One region of the Algoriphagus halophilus genome, then DNA from elsewhere that is predicted to be linked to it. Evidence: riboswitches for the same ligand, from Rfam matches in the RefSeq annotation. Region 1 holds a riboswitch; each other region holds the start of a gene.

Region 1 (6,343 bases):
AGGGTAGTCATTGAGGATTTGGATGATGATGGTGATTTGGATATTCTAGTTTTAATGACACAAGCAAATGAAGGTTTTTTTGCTTTCTTAAATCAAGGGGAGGGAGAATTTAGAGAAAAGATCTTATTAAGATTTCATCCAGCATTTGGATCAAGTGATTTCCAATTTCTGGATGTTAACCAAGACGGCCTAAAGGATCTTATTTTGGTCAATGGGGATAATGCGGATCTATCTCAGGTTTTGAAAAGCTTTCATGGAGTGAGAATCTTTTTAAACCAAGGTGATTTAGATTTTGAACCTTCTTGGTTTTATCCCATGCATGGGGCGAGTGGCCTTGAAATAGATGATTTTGATCAAGATGGAGATCAAGATTTTTTTGTACTCTCATTTTTTCCAGATCAAAATCAAAGCCCAAAACAAAACCTACTTTATTTTCAACAGAATGAGAAGATGGATTTTCAAGCTTATTCACCAGTAATTGAAGAGGATTCACATTGGCTTACAATGACCAAAGGGGATTTAGATGCCGATGGTGACCTTGATTTGGTGGTGGGAGTTTTTGAATTTGATGATTTATATAAACAACCTCAGGAGGCATGGTCTCCTATTGTGGTTTTTAAAAATCAAAAGAAATAATATTTTGTTTTAAGTGTAAATATATTATCAATTTATTGAATATATAAGGATTAGTGATTTCTGTTTTGATAAATGCTAATTTTTCAGTAAATTATTTTTCACCTTAAAATTATTTCATCTATGGTAAAGAGTTTCCAAGGAGTAAGAATGGTGGAGCCCAAAAAATCTCCTGCAACCCAAATTTTAGTAAAAGATCATATGAGTACCAATTTGGTCACTTTTCATCCGGATGATACCATTGACAAGGTGTTGGACGTTTTGACTAAAAGGAAAATCTCCGGTGCCCCTGTTGTAGACGAATCAGGTGCTTTGATTGGAATTATTTCAGAGGTGGATTGTTTAAAAGAAATAATAAAAGGCAAGTATACCAATACTCCAAAATTCCCTGGTAAAGTGAAAGAGCATATGAGTACCGATGTGATTACCTTAGGTCAGGAATTATCGCTTTTTGATGCTGCACAAAAGTTTTTGGAACTAAAAATCAGGAGATTTCCAGTATTGAAAGATGGAGTGTTAATTGGTCAAATAAGTTTAAGTGATGTCATAAGGGCTTTTCCTAAACTCAAACAAACAACCTGGTAGAAATAGAAAGCGCCCCCATATAATACTTATGGGGGCGCTTTCATTTTGATTTTTTATTTGGATAAGTGCAAGGCTCTCTCTACATCTTCAATAATATCATCCACATGTTCTAGTCCTACGGATAGTCTTACGAGTCCATCAGAAATCCCGACTCTTGCCCGTTCTTCTACCGATAATTTGCTATGGGTAGTAGAAGCCGGGTGAGTAATAATACTTCTACTATCCCCTAGATTGGCAGTAATTGAAATCATTTGAAGATGATCAATAAATTTCCTTGCACGCTCTTCTCCACCTTTTACGGTCAAAGTAATAATGCCTCCACCATGTTTCATTTGTTTGATGGCCAAATGATGTTGGGGATGTGATTTTAAGAAAGGATATTTTACGTTTTCTAATTCTGAATTCCCTTCAAAATACTGGGCAGTCTTTAAAGCGTTTTCGCAATGTCTGTCCATTCTCACCCCCAGGGTTTCCATACTTTTGGAAAGTATCCAAGCATTAAATGGGGAAATAGCAGGCCCAGTATGTCTGGTGAAAAACTGCACTTCCTTCATTAATTCTGCGGTTCCAAGAATCAAGCCTCCAAGCACTCTTCCCTGACCATCAATATATTTCGTGGCACTATGGGTGACAATATGTGCGCCCCATTTAGCGGGTTGTTGTAAATAAGGAGTAGCAAAACAATTGTCCACTACCAATATCAGATTATGTACCTTGGCGAAGTTGCCCGCCCATTCCAAATCAATAATTTCCAGTCCAGGGTTGGACGGAGTCTCAATAAAAAGCATTTTGGTGTTAGGCTGCACTAACTTTTCCCAGTTGTCAATATCAGAAATATCCCCATAAGTTGAGGTGATGCCCCATTTAGGAAATACTCGAGTTAACAATTGGTGCGTAGACCCGAACAAAGATCTTGATGCTAGGACATGATCTCCCTGTTGTAATAAAGAAGCAATACTTCCAAACATGGCTGCCATTCCAGATGCTGTGGCAATACCCATCTCAGTACCTTCTGCTGCACAGATTTTCTCAATTAGATCGCTTGAATTGGGATTGGCATATCTTGAATAAATATTACCCTGTATCTCTTCAGAAAAGGTAGCTCTTGCTTCTTCGGCAGATTCAAATGTAAAGCTGGAAGTAAGGTAAATCGGAGCTGAATGCTCCTTTTGATTCGATTTCGACGGAGTGATTCGGATGGAATTAGTTTCAAAATGCTTGCTCATCACGGAATGCCTTATTTATTGGTATGACATAGATAGGCTCTAGTTAGTTTGAGAAAGTCAAACCAAAAGCGGTCAAATCGAACTAAAAAGGGGATTTTTGTTTTTAAAGCCAATTTATAGTTCCCGCTAAGGGTAGGACTTGGCACCTTTCCGCCCAAGGGGGATGGTTGCCAGAGGGTCAATGAGCCTATTCTCTCGCCTCTTCTTTATAAATCAGTTGCCTGAAGTGATACAAAGTAAACCCGTGTTTCGGGTATTTCCAAATCTATTGATTTAATTATTGTATTGATTCATCGTTCGTTCGATTCCTATCGTACAAAATGACAATATCATCTCGATGGCTTTATCCATGATGAGAGGAAGTTCTATAAATTCATCTTGCGTAAACTTGCCTAACACATAATCGACCTGCCTTCCTTTTGGATAATCATCCCCAATACCCATTCTCAATCGGGGGTAGTTTTGTCCCCCAGTCAGTGCTTCAATATTTTTCAGGCCATTATGCCCGGCAGCACTACCCTTTGGTTTCATTCGAAGACTTCCAAAAGGAATGGCTACATCATCAACCAGAACCAAGACATTTTCTTTGGGGATATTCAGTTCCTTCATCCAGTAGTTCATGGCTTTCCCACTGAGGTTCATATAGGTAGTAGGCTTGATCAAGTGGATGGACCTTCCTTTGTATTTAAATTCTGATTTAAAGGCAAGTCGATTACTTTCCCAAGAAATGGATTCTTTGTCTGCGAGCCGATCTACAGTAAGAAAACCAATATTATGTCGAGTCAATTCGTATTCAGGCCCGATATTTCCCAAGCCTACAATGAGGTATTTCATAAGAGGGGTTGATCAATGCGTAAAAATAAAAAATCCTGCCCGTTTTAAAGGGCAGGATTTCTGTGTTGATGCTATGAAGATTAAGCTTCTTCAGTTTTCTTTCCTCTAAGTGCTCTTGGAATACCGATCGTAACAAGAGAAACATTAGGGCTAGTTAGGATTTCGAATCCATCAGCTGATAATTCAGCTACTTTGAAAGATTTACCTAAATCAAGGTTTGAAATATCTGCTTCGATAAAATCAGGAAGTTGAGATGCCAATCCTTTTACTTTAAGCTTTCTTGTTTTGAATTCAAGCTTACCACCTTTTGCGATACCTGGAGAGTTACCAACAACTTTTACAGGAATTTCAAATTTGATTGGCTTGTCTTCAGTATAAGCCATGAAATCTGCATGAAGCAAAGTTTCACTTACTGGGTGGAATTGCGCATCTTTCAAAACAGCCTTTACGATTGTTCCTTCAATGTTCAATTCTACTAAATGTACTTCTGGAGTGTAAATCAAATCTCTAAACAAAATGATTGGAGAAGAGAAGTGGATTTGCTCAGGAATACCTGGTCCATAAACTACACAGGGAACATTGCCGCTTTCTCTGATTTCATTTAGAGAGGCACTGTCGAGATTTGCTCTTTTAAACCCTATAATCTCAAGTGTTTTCATAAGATATATATTTAATAAAATTGGTTCTTAAATGAATAAAGAACTGATAGAAGTGTGACCCGTTACCGCATGTATAGCTTTGGCAAATAAGTCTGCTACTGTCAATACTTTAATTTTTGAAGATTTTTGTTTTAAAGGGATGGTGTCTGTGATCACCAATTCTTCCAAAACTGAATTTTCAATATTTTCATAAGCCTTTCCAGAAAGAACGCCATGAGTTACTATGGCTCTTACGGAAGTAGCTCCTTTTTCCATGATGATTTGAGCTGCTTTGCACAAGGTTCCGGCAGTATCCACCAAATCATCCACTAAAATCACGTCTTTCCCTTCAACATCCCCGATTACCTGCATTGAAGCAATTTCATTGGCTCTTTTTCTGTGCTTATCACAGACTACCATTTCCACTTCAAAGTGCTTAGCATAGGCTCTTGCTCTTGCAACTCCCCCGACATCTGGTGCCGCGAAAATCATGTTGTTTAAGCTGAGTCCGCTCAAATAGGGCACAAAGATAGCTGATCCATTCAAGTGATCCAAAGGTAGGTCAAAAAAACCTTGAATTTGTCCAGCATGTAGGTCGCAAGTCATAATCCTGTCTGCTCCTGCTGAGGTAATCATATTGGCAATTGCTTTCGCTGCAATGGAAACCCTTGGACGGTCTTTTCTATCTTGTCTGGCATATCCAAAGTAAGGAATAACAGCACATACCTTATAAGCACTTGCTCGCTTAGCAGCATCTATCATTAGGCAAAGTTCCAAAAGATTGTCACTTGGTGGGTTCGTGCTCTGGATTAAAAACACAGTGCATCCTCGAATTGACTCATCAAAGCTTGGAGACATTTCCCCATCGCTGAATTTTGACATGGTTAGATCGCCAAGTTTTTTACCGTAGTTTTTTGCTATTTTTTCTGCTAAAACAAGGCTGTTTCCGCCTGAGAAGATTTTGACTTCGGACATATTCGGTGGTTTATTCGGAGAAGAAAGAAAGGTTTCAGAGGCAAAAATAGTAAAAATTGATGGTAAGGCTAAATCAAATGGAATTCATTCAAAATATATGTTTGCAAAGACTTTATTTGATTGGAATTTTCATTCTTTAATCAAGATGAAATAGACTTTAGGGACCTGATTTCTGAAGGGTCTCTTGTACAACCCTCCGTTTGCCCATGTTTATCATTCCAAATAAAACTTAATTTTTGGTCTTGTTTCGATCTGAAAATCGATGATTTATTTTAAAAATTTGAAATTTTTCTATTTCAATTAAACTTCATTGACGTATAGTTCCGATCCTGTAAAAAAAGACAGAAAGTATGTAAGTGGAATGCAAACCTTTTTTTTTCATAGTATTTTAGAAATGGTTTAATCAACCATCAACCAAAAATTATCACATGAAAAAACGTTTTACGCTCTTTACATTACTATTGAGCATTTGGTCATTTGGACTTTTTGCTCAATCCATCCCAACACCTAAATCTCATTTTGGGTTTGATATTGGTGATGATTATAAGCTAGCCACCTTCTCTCAATCAGAAGAATATTTTAAAAAAGTTGCTGATGCCAGTGACCGAGTAAAATTGGTAGAGATAGGAAAAACGGAGTATGGAAGATCCCATCCCATGATGATCGTAACTGCTCCCGCCAATTTCGAAAAATTAGATCGATATAAGGAAATTTCCCAAACCCTTGCTCGTGCTGAAATAACCAAAGAAGAGGCAGAGAGCCTGGTAATTGAAGGAAAACCAGTAGTTTGGATTGATGGAGGTCTTCATTCTACGGAAGTGGTAGGTCCCCATCAATTAATCGAAACGTTGTATCAATTGGCTTCCAGAACTGATGAGGAGACCATGAAGATTTTGGATAATGTTATTATCCTTTTGGTTCATGCCAATCCTGACGGAATGGAGATTGTTTCTGATTGGTACATGAGTGAGGAAGACCCCGAAAAAAGAAATCAGAATATTCCCATCCTTTATCAGAAATATGTTGGGCATGATAATAACAGGGATTTTTACATGAATAATATGAGTGAGGCGGCAAATATGTCACTTCAACAATATGTAGAATGGATCCCTCAGATTATTTACAATCACCACCAATCTGGACCAGCAGGGACAGTAGTGGCAGGACCTCCTTATAGAGATCCCTTCAACCATGTTTTTGATCCGCTAATTATTACCAGTTTAGATGGAGTAGGGGCTGCCATGATCAATAGATTACATCAAGAAGATAAACCAGGTTATACCAGATTAGACGGTTCAGTTTTTTCAACTTGGTGGAATGGAGGCCTAAGAACTACTCCTTACTATCATAACATCATCGGGATTTTGACTGAAATTATTGGTAGTCCGACCCCTTCTTCTGTTCCATTGGTTCCGGATAGATTAATTCCTAATAATGGTACTCCTTACCCAG
Region 2 (6,343 bases), on a different contig from region 1:
GTGAAATCACTATTTTCAGGGGATATCTTTAGTAGTCATGTAATTAGTAACCAATCTATTTAATATTAGATTATCAAACTGGTCGATTTTATGAAAAAATGTCAACTAGCTTCAGTTTTATTTTTGGTGTTGATCGTTTCTTCATTTAATAGCAATGCGCAATCTGAATCCCCAATTCTTGGTGTTTGGTACAACACTGAAAAAACAGCTCAGATTCAAATCATGAATACGGGGGACCAATACCTTGGGAAAATCATTTGGTTGGATAATCCTCACAAAGATGGGGCTCCTGTTTTAGATAATGCAAATGAAAAGAAAGAATTAAGAAGTCGTCCTATTATGGGCTTGACGATCTTAGAGGGCTTAAAATATGAGGATGGAATATGGAAAAATGGAAGAATCTATGATCCAAATTCAGGAAAAACCTATTCCTGTGAGGTAAAACTCAAAGGAAAAGAAAAATTAGAAGTGAAAGGCTACCTGGGTTTTTCCTGGCTAGGCAAAACGGTAGAATGGACCAAAGTAGAAAAATAAAGGCGGTGAAATCACCGCCTTATTTATTTTCCAGATAAAATGATTGTAAGAAATAGGAGAGTTGTTCGAATTCAATCAAGAAGGCATCATGTCCTGCGGTAGAATTAATTTCCTTGTAAGTCCCTTTTTTCGCATGTTGGGAAATCAACCTGGATTCTTCAGGCAAAAACAGTAAGTCTGAATTTACTCCAATTGCCAAAATTCTTGCTTGAATTTCACTGAGAGCTTTTTGATGACCACCTCTTTTCCTCCCAAGATCATGACTATCCATGGTTTTACTCAAAATCCAGTAGGATAAGGCGTTAAATCTTTTGGTGATCTTATTGCCTTGATACCTCACATAGGAAGAGGCTCTGAACCCATCGAGTTTTTCCTCCGTATCCAGCTGTTTATTCTGGAAATCATCCGGATGTCTATAACTCAACATGGCCACGGCTCTTGCAGCTTCCAAACCTTTGATTCCCGCATCCTCCTTTTTATCCCCCCATGATTGGTCTGCCTCTATTGCCATTCTTTGCGCCTCATTCAAACCGATTACCCAAGGGCTACTTTTTGAAGTGGATGCAAGTATTACGGCATTTGAAAGCCTTTTCCCCAACAAATAGGCCCATTCCAATCCAACTTGTCCACCTAAAGACCCTCCGATAAGAGTATGGATTTTTTCAATGGATAAATGCACTCTCAACCGCTCTAGACTAGCAGCCAAATCACGTGTAGTCAATTCGGGGAAATCGTAATAAAAAGTGTTTCCAGTAGCTGGATTTACACTTAGTGGACTAGTAGAACCATAACAAGAGCCTAATAAATTAGCGCAGATGATGAAATGTCTGGATGGGTCAAAGAATTTGTCTTCACCTATCAACCCATTCCACCAGTCTGCGGCATTGGAATCTCCCGTCAAGGCATGAATGACCCAGATTACATTTGAACCATCTTCATTTAATTCCCCATACGTAGTATAGCTCAAATCAAACTCCGTGAGGATTTCACCTGATTCTAGTTCTAAAGGGGTACTCGAATGGAACAATTCCTGGGACATGGTAATCGTTGCGAATTGACTTTTTAAATTCATTAATACTTATAATTTTTCAAATGCTTGTTGCAAATCTGCCTTGATATCATCAATGTGCTCGATACCAACAGAAACTCGCAATTGGGTAGGGGTGACACCTGCTGCCAATTGTTCCTCATCGGATAATTGTTGGTGAGTAGTAGCAGAAGGTTGAATAATTAAGGTTTTGGCATCCCCCACATTGGCAAGGTGTGATACCAGTTCAAGACTATTGATAAAAGTGGAAGCTTCCTCTTTTTCCCCTTTTATTTCAAAGCTTAATACTCCACCAAATCCATTTCTTAAATATTTTTTAGCCAAAGCATGGTAAGGAGAAGAAGGGAGACCAGGGTAGTTCACCTTTTGAACTTTTGGATGAGCTTCAAGCCAGGTAGCCAAGGCCAGGGCATTGTCTACAGTTCTTTGAACTCTTAAAGAAAGTGTTTCAATTCCCTGAAGCAGTAAGAAGGAGTTGAAAGGAGAAATAGCCGGCCCAAAATCTCGAAGTCCCTCTACTCTTGCGCGTATTGCAAAGGCAATGTTAGGAAGGCCCAGTGGATTATTTTCTCCAAATACTTCCCAGAAGTTCAATCCATGGTATCCTTCTGAAGGCTCGGAAAACTGTGGGTATTTTCCATTCCCCCAATTGTAATTTCCGGCATCAATGATAATCCCTCCGATCGAAGTACCATGCCCCCCAATCCACTTGGTGGCAGAGGAGGTGACGATACTTGCTCCGTGCTTAATAGGTTGGAATAAATAACCACCTGCACCAAATGTATTATCTACTACCAAAGGAATGTCATGCTTCTTTGCCAAAGCAGAAATGGAATCGAAATCAGGAATATTAAATTCTGGGTTTCCAATGGTTTCCAGGTAAATGGCTTTCGTTTTCTCATCAATAAGAGATTCAAAAGAAGCCGCATCATTTCCTTTGGCAAATCTTGCATCTATGCCTATTCTTTTAAAAGCGACCTTAAACTGATTGTAAGTACCTCCATATAAAAATGAAGTAGAAACAAAATTGTCCCCCGCACTCATGATATTATTTAAAGCCAAAAACTGCGCTGCTTGACCTGAAGCAGTCGCTACGGCCGCCACTCCTCCTTCAAGGGCCGCCATCCTGTTTTCAAACACCTCTGTAGTAGGATTCATGATCCTGGTATAGATGTTTCCGAATTCTTTTAATCCAAATAGATTAGCGCCATGCTCCGCACTATTAAACACATAGGAAGTGGTTTGATAAATTGGGACTGCCCTGGCATTGGTAGCTGTATCAGGCTGGTGACCAGCATGTAGTTGAAGGGTTTCAAATTTTAAGTTTGACATAGTTATTAGGGATTTAATGAAAAGATAGGGTAGTGGGTACCCTTAAATATTAAAAGATTGATACAAAATGGGGAATGCGACAAAACCGCCCCTTGAGAGCAAAGGATGTTCTTATTCCAAAAACGGAAATTAAAAACTGCTAGTACCGATAAAGGGAAGAGATTAAATCCAACGTTCATGCCGCAAAGAATTTATAGTTCCATTCGAGACCTTCTCAAATGGCAGGAATTGGCACCTTGGACTTTCCAGGTTGCCAGAGGGTCAATGAGCCTGTCTCTCGCCTCTTCTTTATAAATCCTAGCACTTAAAAAGTGAAGGATGATGCAAATAAATAGCCCTTATTTTGATTTTCAAAACAAAATCTGTTTTTGGGACTAAATATTTCTAAAAGATCTTATCTAACTGATTCGGGTCGTATCTAAAAATTGGATGAATATTTTCAAAATCAGGCTCAATTTTTATCAATTCAGATACCTTCCCATTATCTATTCCGTACACCCAACCAAAAATGTGAGGAGCCTTCCTTGTCTTCCATGCTTTTTGGATAATGGATGTTTTAATGAGATCCTGGCATTGTTCAATGACATTGTACTCTACAAGTTTATTCACTCTACTTTCCTCATCTTCTATAGCATCCAATTCTTGGCTATAGGTTTTATAAACCTCTTTGATATTGCGAAGCCACTTATTGATTAAACCAAGATGATTATGCCCTAGCGCAGCACTTACCCCACCACAGCCGTAATGTCCACAAACGATGATGTATTCCACTTCCAATACTTCTACTGCATATTGTAATACACTTAACAAATTCAAGTCAGTGTGAACCACCATATTGGCAATATTCCTATGTACAAAAATCTCTCCCGGGTCTGTCCCTGTGATCTCATTTGCAGGAACACGGCTATCTGAACATCCAATCCATAAGAATTTTGGCTTTTGCTGCTTTGACAATCGCTCAAAGAATGAGCCGTCAGTTTCAGTCATTTCTTCTGACCATGCCTTATTTTGAAGTAATAGTTTTTCGTAAGGGTTCATACAGTTTTGGTTAATTTATAACGGAAGCCTTCCGTGGTAACTTCAATATTTTTATCCATGGAGGTCAGAATAAAATCATTCAATACCTCTTGAATGTCATGATCTATGAAACGGGCTTTCTCCGCATTGATAATAACCTGACAACCATTAGGGATTTTGGAAAGCTCTTTCATCAGAGGAGCTTTATTCAAAAAGCTTACATCTTTTTGTAATTGCACTAAATAGTTGCCATTTAATTCTGTGAATCTGATAGATTTTTGGAAGTTGGTCTTGATAACAAAGAATAATCCAAAAGCCATTCCTATTCCAATTCCAATTAATAAATCTGTAAATAAAATGGCTAATACCGTCACTACGAATGGGATAAATTGAGACCATCCTTTTTCATATACTGAAACAAAAATGGCAGGTTTGGCGAGTTTATATCCCACTAAAAATAGAATGGCAGCTAAGCAGCTTAAGGGGATTTGATTCAATACTCCAGGGATTGCCAATATCAAAACCATGAGTAAGATCCCATGAAAAACAGCAGACATTTTTGTTTTTGCGCCACTGGAAATATTTGCGGTACTTCTGACAATAACAGCAGTTACAGGAAGTCCACCAATTAATCCAGATATAGAATTTCCTATTCCTTGAGCCACCAGTTCTCTGGAGGAAGGTGTAATTCTTTTTTGTGGATCCATCTTATCTGCAGCATCCACACTCAACAAGGTCTCAATAGAACCAATCACTGCTAAGGTGACTGCGATTACCCAAAAGGAACTATCCATTATTAAAGAAAAATCAGGGAAAGTGATAAGGTTTCCTAACTCACCGAAATTTGATACGGTAGGAATGGTCACTAAATGTTCTCCATCCAAAATCCACTCTGGCTTCCAAAAAGAATAACTCGCATTAATCAAAATTCCGGAAACCACAGCCCATAGGGCGCCTGGTACCAATCCAAGGATTCGATGGTTCTTAATCTGAGGTTGCTCAAATGCAATCAATATCCCCAACGCTACAAGCACAATAACAATTGCTCCTGGGCTATTGAATTCAAATGCGTACCATATTTCTGAAAACGTGTTGTGATTATCACTTTGTAAAAAAGCCTCATCACCCATGGTATCTTTATCATAGCCCAAAGCATGAGGAATCTGTTTTAAAATCAATATTAATCCAATGGCTGTCAGCATTCCTTTAATGACAGAATGTGGGAAATAATATCCCAACACCCCAGCTTTGGCTAAGCCTAAACCTAGTTGAATGAAACCTGCAAAAACCAAACAAGCTAAAAAGAGGGGGAAAGTTCCTAATGAGGAAATAGAGTCTAATACGACCACTGTTAATCCAGCAGCAGGCCCACTTACACTGACATGAGAACCTGAAATTGATCCCACTACTATTCCTCCCACAATCCCAGCAATCAAACCGGACATAGGAGGGGCCCCACTTGCAATGGCAATTCCCAGACAAAGAGGCAGGGCAACTAAAAATACAACTAGGCTAGACTTTAGATCATATTTAAGATTTTCTCCAAAAAGCATAAGATAAATTAACAATTGTCTAAAATTCAACTCTAGGTATACGTAAAACCCAGTCTAAAGTATCAATATTATACAATATTATTCGGCTTTTTCGAATTAATAAAGAAGATTAACTCAGTAAATCCTCAAATGATTGATCTATTTTACTAAAGTTAAACCCTTCAACAGCACGATCCATTTTTGCTTGAATTTCGGTCAAACATAGATTCCCAATACTACCTTCATGGGTATGTGAAATTTTACTTTGGTCTGGAGAAAAATTATCTGATTCAATATCCAAGCCTACTTGCTTATATGCATCTCTAAAGGGTATACCATTCAAAACCAACTCGTTCACCACTTCCACAGAAAACACGTGCTTATAAAAAGGATCTTGAAGAATTTCTTCTTTGATTTTAATGGATTTCAACATAAAAGAGCACATTTCCAAACAATCTTTCATCGTTTCAATTGCTGGAAAAATTTCTTCTTTCAACAATTGCAAATCCCGATGATACCCTGTTGTGGTATTCGTCAATAATAGATTGATTGTATTTGGAACAGCTTGAACCTGATTGGTTTTGGCCCGCATCAACTCAAATACATCTGGATTCTTCTTATGAGGCATGATGCTACTTCCCGTAGTCAATTCATCCGGAAATGAAATAAACCCAAAGTGCTGGTTCATAAACAAACAGATATCACTTGCCAATTTATTCAAGGTACCTGCCAATCCTGCAAGACCAAAAGCAATGGTTCTTTCCGTTTTTCCCCTGCTGTTTTGTGCATTGATTACATTATGATGGAGATCGGCAAAACCTAATAATGAAGTGGTATAAGTTCGGTCAAGAGGGAAGCTTGATCCGTAACCAGCAGCGGA
Region 3 (6,343 bases), on a different contig from region 1:
TTACTGCGAAGCAACCCAAGTAATCTGTATTTTCAGGATGGATATAATCTGCTAAGGAACGATTGGGCACTCCTTTTCCTTTTTTACCTTGCTGTCTAAGAAAATGAAACTTGCCGATACTTTGTCCCTCAGTATTGAGCACTTGAACGTCATCACCTATTCGTTTTACAGGATATATCCCAAATACTGCATTTGCAGAAAGCCACTTTTCTTCTATTATTTTATCCAACATTTGATTGGCATCAGCCAATAACTTTTTGGCTTCTATGCCCACTACTGGATCTTCTAATATCTTCGGGTATCTACCACTTAGCATCCAAGTACTAAAGAAAGGAGTCCAATCAATGTAATTTCGCAATACATTGAGATCTAGTTCTTTTAAAACGGTATTCCCCAGTTGGCTCGGCTCTACCGAAACAAAACTTTCCCAATTTATTTCTACTGGATTGGCTTTTGCCTCTTCATAAGAAACCAACTGTTTTACAGCTTGCTTGGATTCATGCTCTACTCTCAATCGAGCATATGTCTCCTTTATCTTTAATCTGTAAGCCTCTTTCGTCTCCTCCGAAATTGCTTCCCCTGCAATAGGTACGGATTTACTAGCGTCTGTCACATGAACGACAGTCCCGCTGTAAACCGGATCTATCTTAACTGCGGTATGAATTCTAGAAGTCGTAGCTCCTCCAATTAACAAAGGAATTTTCAACCCTTGTCTTTCCATTTCGGAAGCCACATTGACCATTTCATCTAATGAAGGGGTAATCAATCCACTCAAACCTATGATATCCACTTTATTTTTGATCGCTTCGTCAATGATTTTCTGTGCATCCACCATCACTCCCAAATCGATGATTTGGTAGCTATTACAAGCTAAGACAACTCCAACGATATTTTTCCCAATATCATGCACATCTCCTTTGACCGTTGCCATCAAAATTTTCTTCAAGGAGCTTTCTTCCTGCCCCTCTTCTGGTAAAGGCATAAAAGGCTCCAGGTAAGCAACTGCCTTTTTCATCACTCTAGCAGACTTAACTACCTGGGGAAGAAACATTTTACCTTCTCCAAATAAATCTCCTACCACATTCATTCCATCCATTAATGGTCCTTCAATCACCTTTAATGGGTTAGTTAATTCCAATCTTGCCGCTTCAGTATCCTCGACAATAAAGTCCAAAATTCCTTTGACCAAGGCATGTTCGATTCTTTTGGCTACCGGGTCAGATCTCCAAGCCTCATTGACCACTTCTTTCTTGCCCGAAGTTTTTACTGTTTCAGCAAATTCCAACAATTGCTCAGTAGCATCTTCTCTTCGATCAAAAAGAACATCTTCTACTTTTTCCAGCAAGTCCTTAGGAATGTCATCGTAGACTTCCAGCATGGTAGGATTGACAATACCCATGTCCATCCCATGATGGATAGCATGGTACAAAAAGGCCGCATGCATGGCTTCCCTTACCGGGTTATTTCCTCGAAAAGAAAAACTGACGTTACTAACTCCTCCACTCACCTTGGCTCCCGGCAAGTTCTCTTTGATCCATTTGGTAGCCAAGAAAAAGTCCAAAGCATTTCTTCTATGCTCCTCCATTCCTGTTGCTACTGGAAATATATTAGGATCGAAAATGATATCCTGGGGATTAAACTTGACTTGATCTACCAGGATTCTATAACTACGTTCACAAATTTCAATTCTACGATCATAAGTATCGGCCTGACCATCTTCGTCAAAAGCCATTACCACCACTGCTGCTCCAAATTTCTTGATCGTTTTGGCTTGGCTGATAAACTCCTCTTCCCCATTCTTCAGGGAAATAGAGTTTACGATCCCTTTCCCCTGAATACATTTTAATCCAGCCAAAATAATAGCCCATTTAGAGCTATCAATCATGATGGGAATTCTACTGATTTCTGGTTCGGAGGCTATCAAATTTAAAAATTTGACCATGGCCATTTCTCCATCAAGCATCCCTTCGTCCATACAGACATCCAAAACCTGAGCACCACCTCTTACTTGATCCAATGCTACTTCAAGCGCCTCATCATATTGACCATTTAAGATCAATCTTGCGAATTTTTTAGAACCTGTAATATTGGTTCTTTCGCCTATGTTGACAAAGTTGATTTCGGGAGTCAAAACCAATGGTTCTAACCCAGATAATTTCATGTAATGATTCGTTTCCATCGCCTCAATCCAGGGTTTCTTCTACTTCTTGTTGTAATTTTCTTGGCTCGTAGCCTGCTGCAAGTTTTGCCAGTGCGGCAATATGCTCAGGAGTAGTCCCGCAGCAACCTCCTAAGACATTGAGCATGCCCTCTTTTAAAAAGTCTCTTACTTGATCAGCCATTTCATTCGCTCCCTGATCATATGCTCCAAATTCATTGGGCAATCCCGCATTGGGATAAGCACTCACATAGAATGGCGCTTTTTGAGCCAATACTTTCAAATAAGGTCTTAATTCCTTTGCTCCCAAGGCGCAATTCAAACCGACTGACAGCAAGGGAACATGGGATACAGAAATCAAGAATGCCTCTGTGGTTTGGCCTGAAAGGGTTCTTCCGGAAGCATCTGTAATCGTTCCAGAAATCATGATTGGAATTCCTCCATCTTGAGGATCCAATGGAATTCCCCGTTCTTCATAGACATCCTGGATTGCATAAAGTGCGGCTTTCGCATTCAGGGTATCAAAAATCGTTTCTACCAATAGTATATCAGCACCTCCATCAAGCAATCCTCTGACCTGCTCGGCATAGGCTGTCGCAAGCTGATCAAAGGTGATAGCTCGATACCCTGGATCATTGACGTCTGGAGATAGCGAGGCGGTTCGATTGGTAGGGCCAATTGCTCCTGCTACAAATCTTGGTTTGTCAGGAGTTTTAGCACTATATTCTTCAGCAACTTCACGGGCCAATTTTGCCGATTCATAATTGATAGCATAGGCTAAATGAGGAAGATCATAGTCTTCTTGCGCAATAGTGGTTCCTGAAAAGGTATTGGTTTCTATAATATCTGCACCAGCATCTAAATACTCTGCATGAATTGCCTTGATGATATCAGGCCGGCTAAGAGACAATAAGTCATTATTGCCCTTCAAAGCCTTGGGATGATTAGCCAATTCAGGTGTTCTAAAATCTTCTTCCGTAAGGGTATAACGTTGGATCATTGTCCCCATCGCACCATCCAGAATTAGAATTCTTTTAGAAAATTGCTGAAGTAGAAGTTCGGTTCTGTTTTGCATCATTATTATTTTATACAGCTAATCGAGCAAAACACGGAAAAAAGTACCTGGACTTATCCGCTCATCTGTTCCCGAAAATCGGGATGGGAGTTAGCACCTTGGCTACAGGTTGCTAAGACGTCTTAGGGCCCTTCCCTCGGTCTTTCTCGATAAGCAGACCAAAGGTAATATCATTTTGCCAATAAAACAGATTGTCTGGTCAAATTTGCTGGGTGGATTAAATTTTATTGCTTTGCGACTAAGGCCTGATCCCTAATCCAAAACTCAAATAAGGAGCGGACATATATCCAGACATGTTAAAGTCTCCTAGTTTGTAATTAGCCAGAGGCAACTCATAGCCAAATGAACTTGTAAGAATCACATCAAATAGATTTCTTTTCCCAATAGGAACCCCATATTCCAGAAAAATTTCTGGCTTGGCCATCAAGCCACTATTCTTTAGGTATCCATCAAAACGTGGCTTTTCAAAAAGTTCTGGAAAATCCGGTTTTCCCTTTTGGGTATTAGTATATCGGATATTTCCATAACCAATCCCTCCCAATACCCCAATAGACATATTTCTATATTGGATAAATTTCATCCCAAGATTCCCATATACACGAAGACTATTCAAAGTATGGTTTCTGATATTGTTCGCTGCCCCATTCATAGCTAAATTATAGACATCCGAACCGTAAAGCAGATTTCCACTTTCGCCTAAAATTCGAAGTCCCCAATTGGAAGGAGAACCATCCAAGGCATTAAAACCAGCTTCCTCCAGCTGCTCATTAAATTCAGTAGGAGAAGTAAAATGAATTCCACTAATCATAGAAACCCCGATACTTGCATCTTTATAAAAGAAATTTCTATCTGGTAAGGTCAATCCGGCGCCAACCCTAATAAATGCACCACTTTGAGCATTGTCAAAAGAAATTCCGTTAAGGTTCCATTTGCCCTCAAAAGGGCTAAATCCATAACCTAATTTCATCAAAACTTCTAAGGCTTCGTTTCTGCCTAGAATATCGAAATCATAACTAAGCTGGAAACCTATTTCAGTTAAAAAATTCCCATAATGTTTGGTGCCTTTTTGGATATCCTTTTTCCTTAGAATATATCCCTGGGATGGATCATTCAAAAAATCACCTAAATTCTCGCTGGGATGTTGTGGTAGCATCTGAAAATTCAAAAATCCTGCTCCCACCGACATATAATGAATGAGTTGAAATCTTGACTCTTCTATAAAGGCATATCCCACATTCAATAAAGCTCTGGATGTTCTATAATATAACTTGTAGTGATCAAACTCACTTTTAGAACCTCTATTATGATAAAGTTCCATCCCGATGACAAAATCATTATACCTTACCTGATACCCCAACCCAATGGTGTTATACCTATTTCTTAGGCCCGTAAGCCCTCTCTCTTCCAGCAATTTATCGAATTGATTCAACTTCGCTCCTGAAGTACCTGCCAAAAAATAGAAGGATGGTCTTTTGGTTACAAGTCTTTGGGCGGAAGCACTGAAGAAAATCCCAAAACAAAGGATTAACAGAAATAATCTTGAAAAAAAAGGCATTTAATCACTCTATTAGAAATAGGCCAACTGGTCCGAAACCTTACAAGGCAAAAGTAATGCTAAACCGACATTTCAGAGTGATCTTTACCGCTTAGATGAAAAATTAATTTTTCGTAGAGTATCTCTGGGACAAATGGCTTTGGAATAAAATCATTAAATCCTATCTCTATTAACTGATCTTTCACCTCTTGAAGTGAAGTCGCTGTCAAAGCTAAAATCGGGGTTTTTCGTTTCATTTCTTGCTGATAGGAACGAATAGATCGGGCTACTTCAAAGCCATCCAACACCGGCATTTGAAGATCCAATAAGACCAAATTAAAATCCTCATCTTTAAATTTTTCAAGAGCTTCTTTCCCATTTGAAACGATGACTAATCTTCCAACTTCCCATTTCTTTAGAAATTTTTGAATAAGAATTTGATTGACATAGTTGTCCTCTGCTACTAAGATGGATGCCTCTTGGAGAGCCTTTCCCAAATCACCTACCCCATCTTTATTTACTACCCGATGTAGTTTTCCTATTTGAAGTTTAGAAGTAAACCTAAAAACACTTCCTCCCCCTTCTCTTGCGCTCACTGAAATTTCACCCCCAAATAATTCTACCAACCTTTTAACAATTGCTAATCCCAGACCGGTACCACCGTATTTTCTAGTGGTGGAAGAAGAAGCTTGTGTGAAAGCCTCAAAAATACTTTCTCGTTTATCTTCAGGTATACCAATCCCACTATCCTCAAACCTAAATTCTATCTCCGTAAATTCATGGTCTCTATGAATTTCTTCAAGGACTATTTTTACAAACCCATGTTCGGTAAATTTAATGGCATTGGATAAGAGGTTGTTGATAATTTGACCTAGCCTGATCGGGTCACTGACCACTTGATTTGGAAGGTTTGGATCAAATTCACAATCTACTGAAACTGACTTTTCATGGGCTTGAAAACTATGAGAATGGACAATTCGAGAAACAACATTTTGAAGATCAAAAGGAACTGACTCCAACTCCACTTTACCGGAATCAATTTTATTGTAATCTAAAATATCATTAATCAGAGCCATTAAGTTCTCTGCTGAAAATTGCAAGGTTTTAAGATTCTCCAATTGATCAGGACGTGGGTTCCCTTCCACTAACAAGTGTGAAAGTCCGATCACCGCATTCATTGGGGTACGGATTTCATGGCTCATCACGGATAAGAATTGAGACTTAATCTGTGAAGCCTGCTCAGCATTTTCCTTGGCTTTCAACAATTCTTTTTGAGCCTCTTTTAGCTTGGAAATATCTCTTGCAATCCCCGTATAATAATTCTCCTTTCCATCTTTGGTTTTAACCATCTTTCCATTGGAATTGAAAACTTTGAATTCACCATTCTTATGCTTCAAACGAAATTCCAAGTATTGATTGACAGAAAGAAAATCCTCAGTGGTTTCGAGCATTTCTTGAAACTTACCCATGTCATCTGGGTTCAGAAACTCAAAAATCGACCTTCCAATTACCTCCTCTGCCTGGTAACCTAAAAACTGCTGCACATTCGGGGAAACGTATTTCAGATCAAATGACT

What was found. Region 1 has a riboswitch for S-adenosylmethionine ahead of BUR11_RS18545 (trans-sulfuration enzyme family protein). Riboswitches for the same ligand answer to the same signal wherever they lie in the genome.
Region 2: linked by a shared signal. The riboswitch ahead of BUR11_RS07335 (O-acetylhomoserine aminocarboxypropyltransferase/cysteine synthase family protein) and the one ahead of BUR11_RS18545 (trans-sulfuration enzyme family protein) in region 1 are both predicted to bind S-adenosylmethionine.
Region 3: linked by a shared signal. The riboswitch ahead of BUR11_RS05015 (homocysteine S-methyltransferase family protein) and the one ahead of BUR11_RS18545 (trans-sulfuration enzyme family protein) in region 1 are both predicted to bind S-adenosylmethionine.

The regions. Positions count from the first base shown of each region.
Region 1 covers NZ_FSRC01000003.1:429,579-435,921, forward strand. Annotated here, with positions in the region: gene BUR11_RS18535 (FG-GAP-like repeat-containing protein) at 1-636, shown strand, start outside; gene BUR11_RS18540 (CBS domain-containing protein) at 757-1,218, shown strand; gene BUR11_RS18545 (trans-sulfuration enzyme family protein) at 1,272-2,444, opposite strand; SAM riboswitch class I at 2,556-2,659, opposite strand; gene pth (aminoacyl-tRNA hydrolase) at 2,718-3,278, opposite strand; gene BUR11_RS18555 (50S ribosomal protein L25/general stress protein Ctc) at 3,359-3,937, opposite strand; gene BUR11_RS18560 (ribose-phosphate pyrophosphokinase) at 3,965-4,891, opposite strand; gene BUR11_RS18565 (M14 family metallopeptidase) at 5,320-6,343, shown strand, end outside.
Region 2 covers NZ_FSRC01000001.1:1,741,451-1,747,793, reverse strand. Annotated here, with positions in the region: gene pdeM (ligase-associated DNA damage response endonuclease PdeM) at 1-10, opposite strand, end outside; gene BUR11_RS07345 (DUF2147 domain-containing protein) at 91-534, shown strand; gene BUR11_RS07340 (homoserine O-acetyltransferase family protein) at 554-1,606, opposite strand; gene BUR11_RS07335 (O-acetylhomoserine aminocarboxypropyltransferase/cysteine synthase family protein) at 1,613-2,914, opposite strand; SAM riboswitch class I at 3,103-3,211, opposite strand; gene can (carbonate dehydratase) at 3,299-3,952, opposite strand; gene BUR11_RS07325 (SulP family inorganic anion transporter) at 3,949-5,484, opposite strand; gene argH (argininosuccinate lyase) at 5,594-6,343, opposite strand, start outside.
Region 3 covers NZ_FSRC01000001.1:1,177,365-1,183,707, reverse strand. Annotated here, with positions in the region: gene metH (methionine synthase) at 1-2,179, opposite strand, end outside; gene BUR11_RS05015 (homocysteine S-methyltransferase family protein) at 2,184-3,233, opposite strand; SAM riboswitch class I at 3,292-3,389, opposite strand; gene BUR11_RS05010 (hypothetical protein) at 3,472-4,788, opposite strand; gene BUR11_RS05005 (PAS domain S-box protein) at 4,848-6,343, opposite strand, start outside.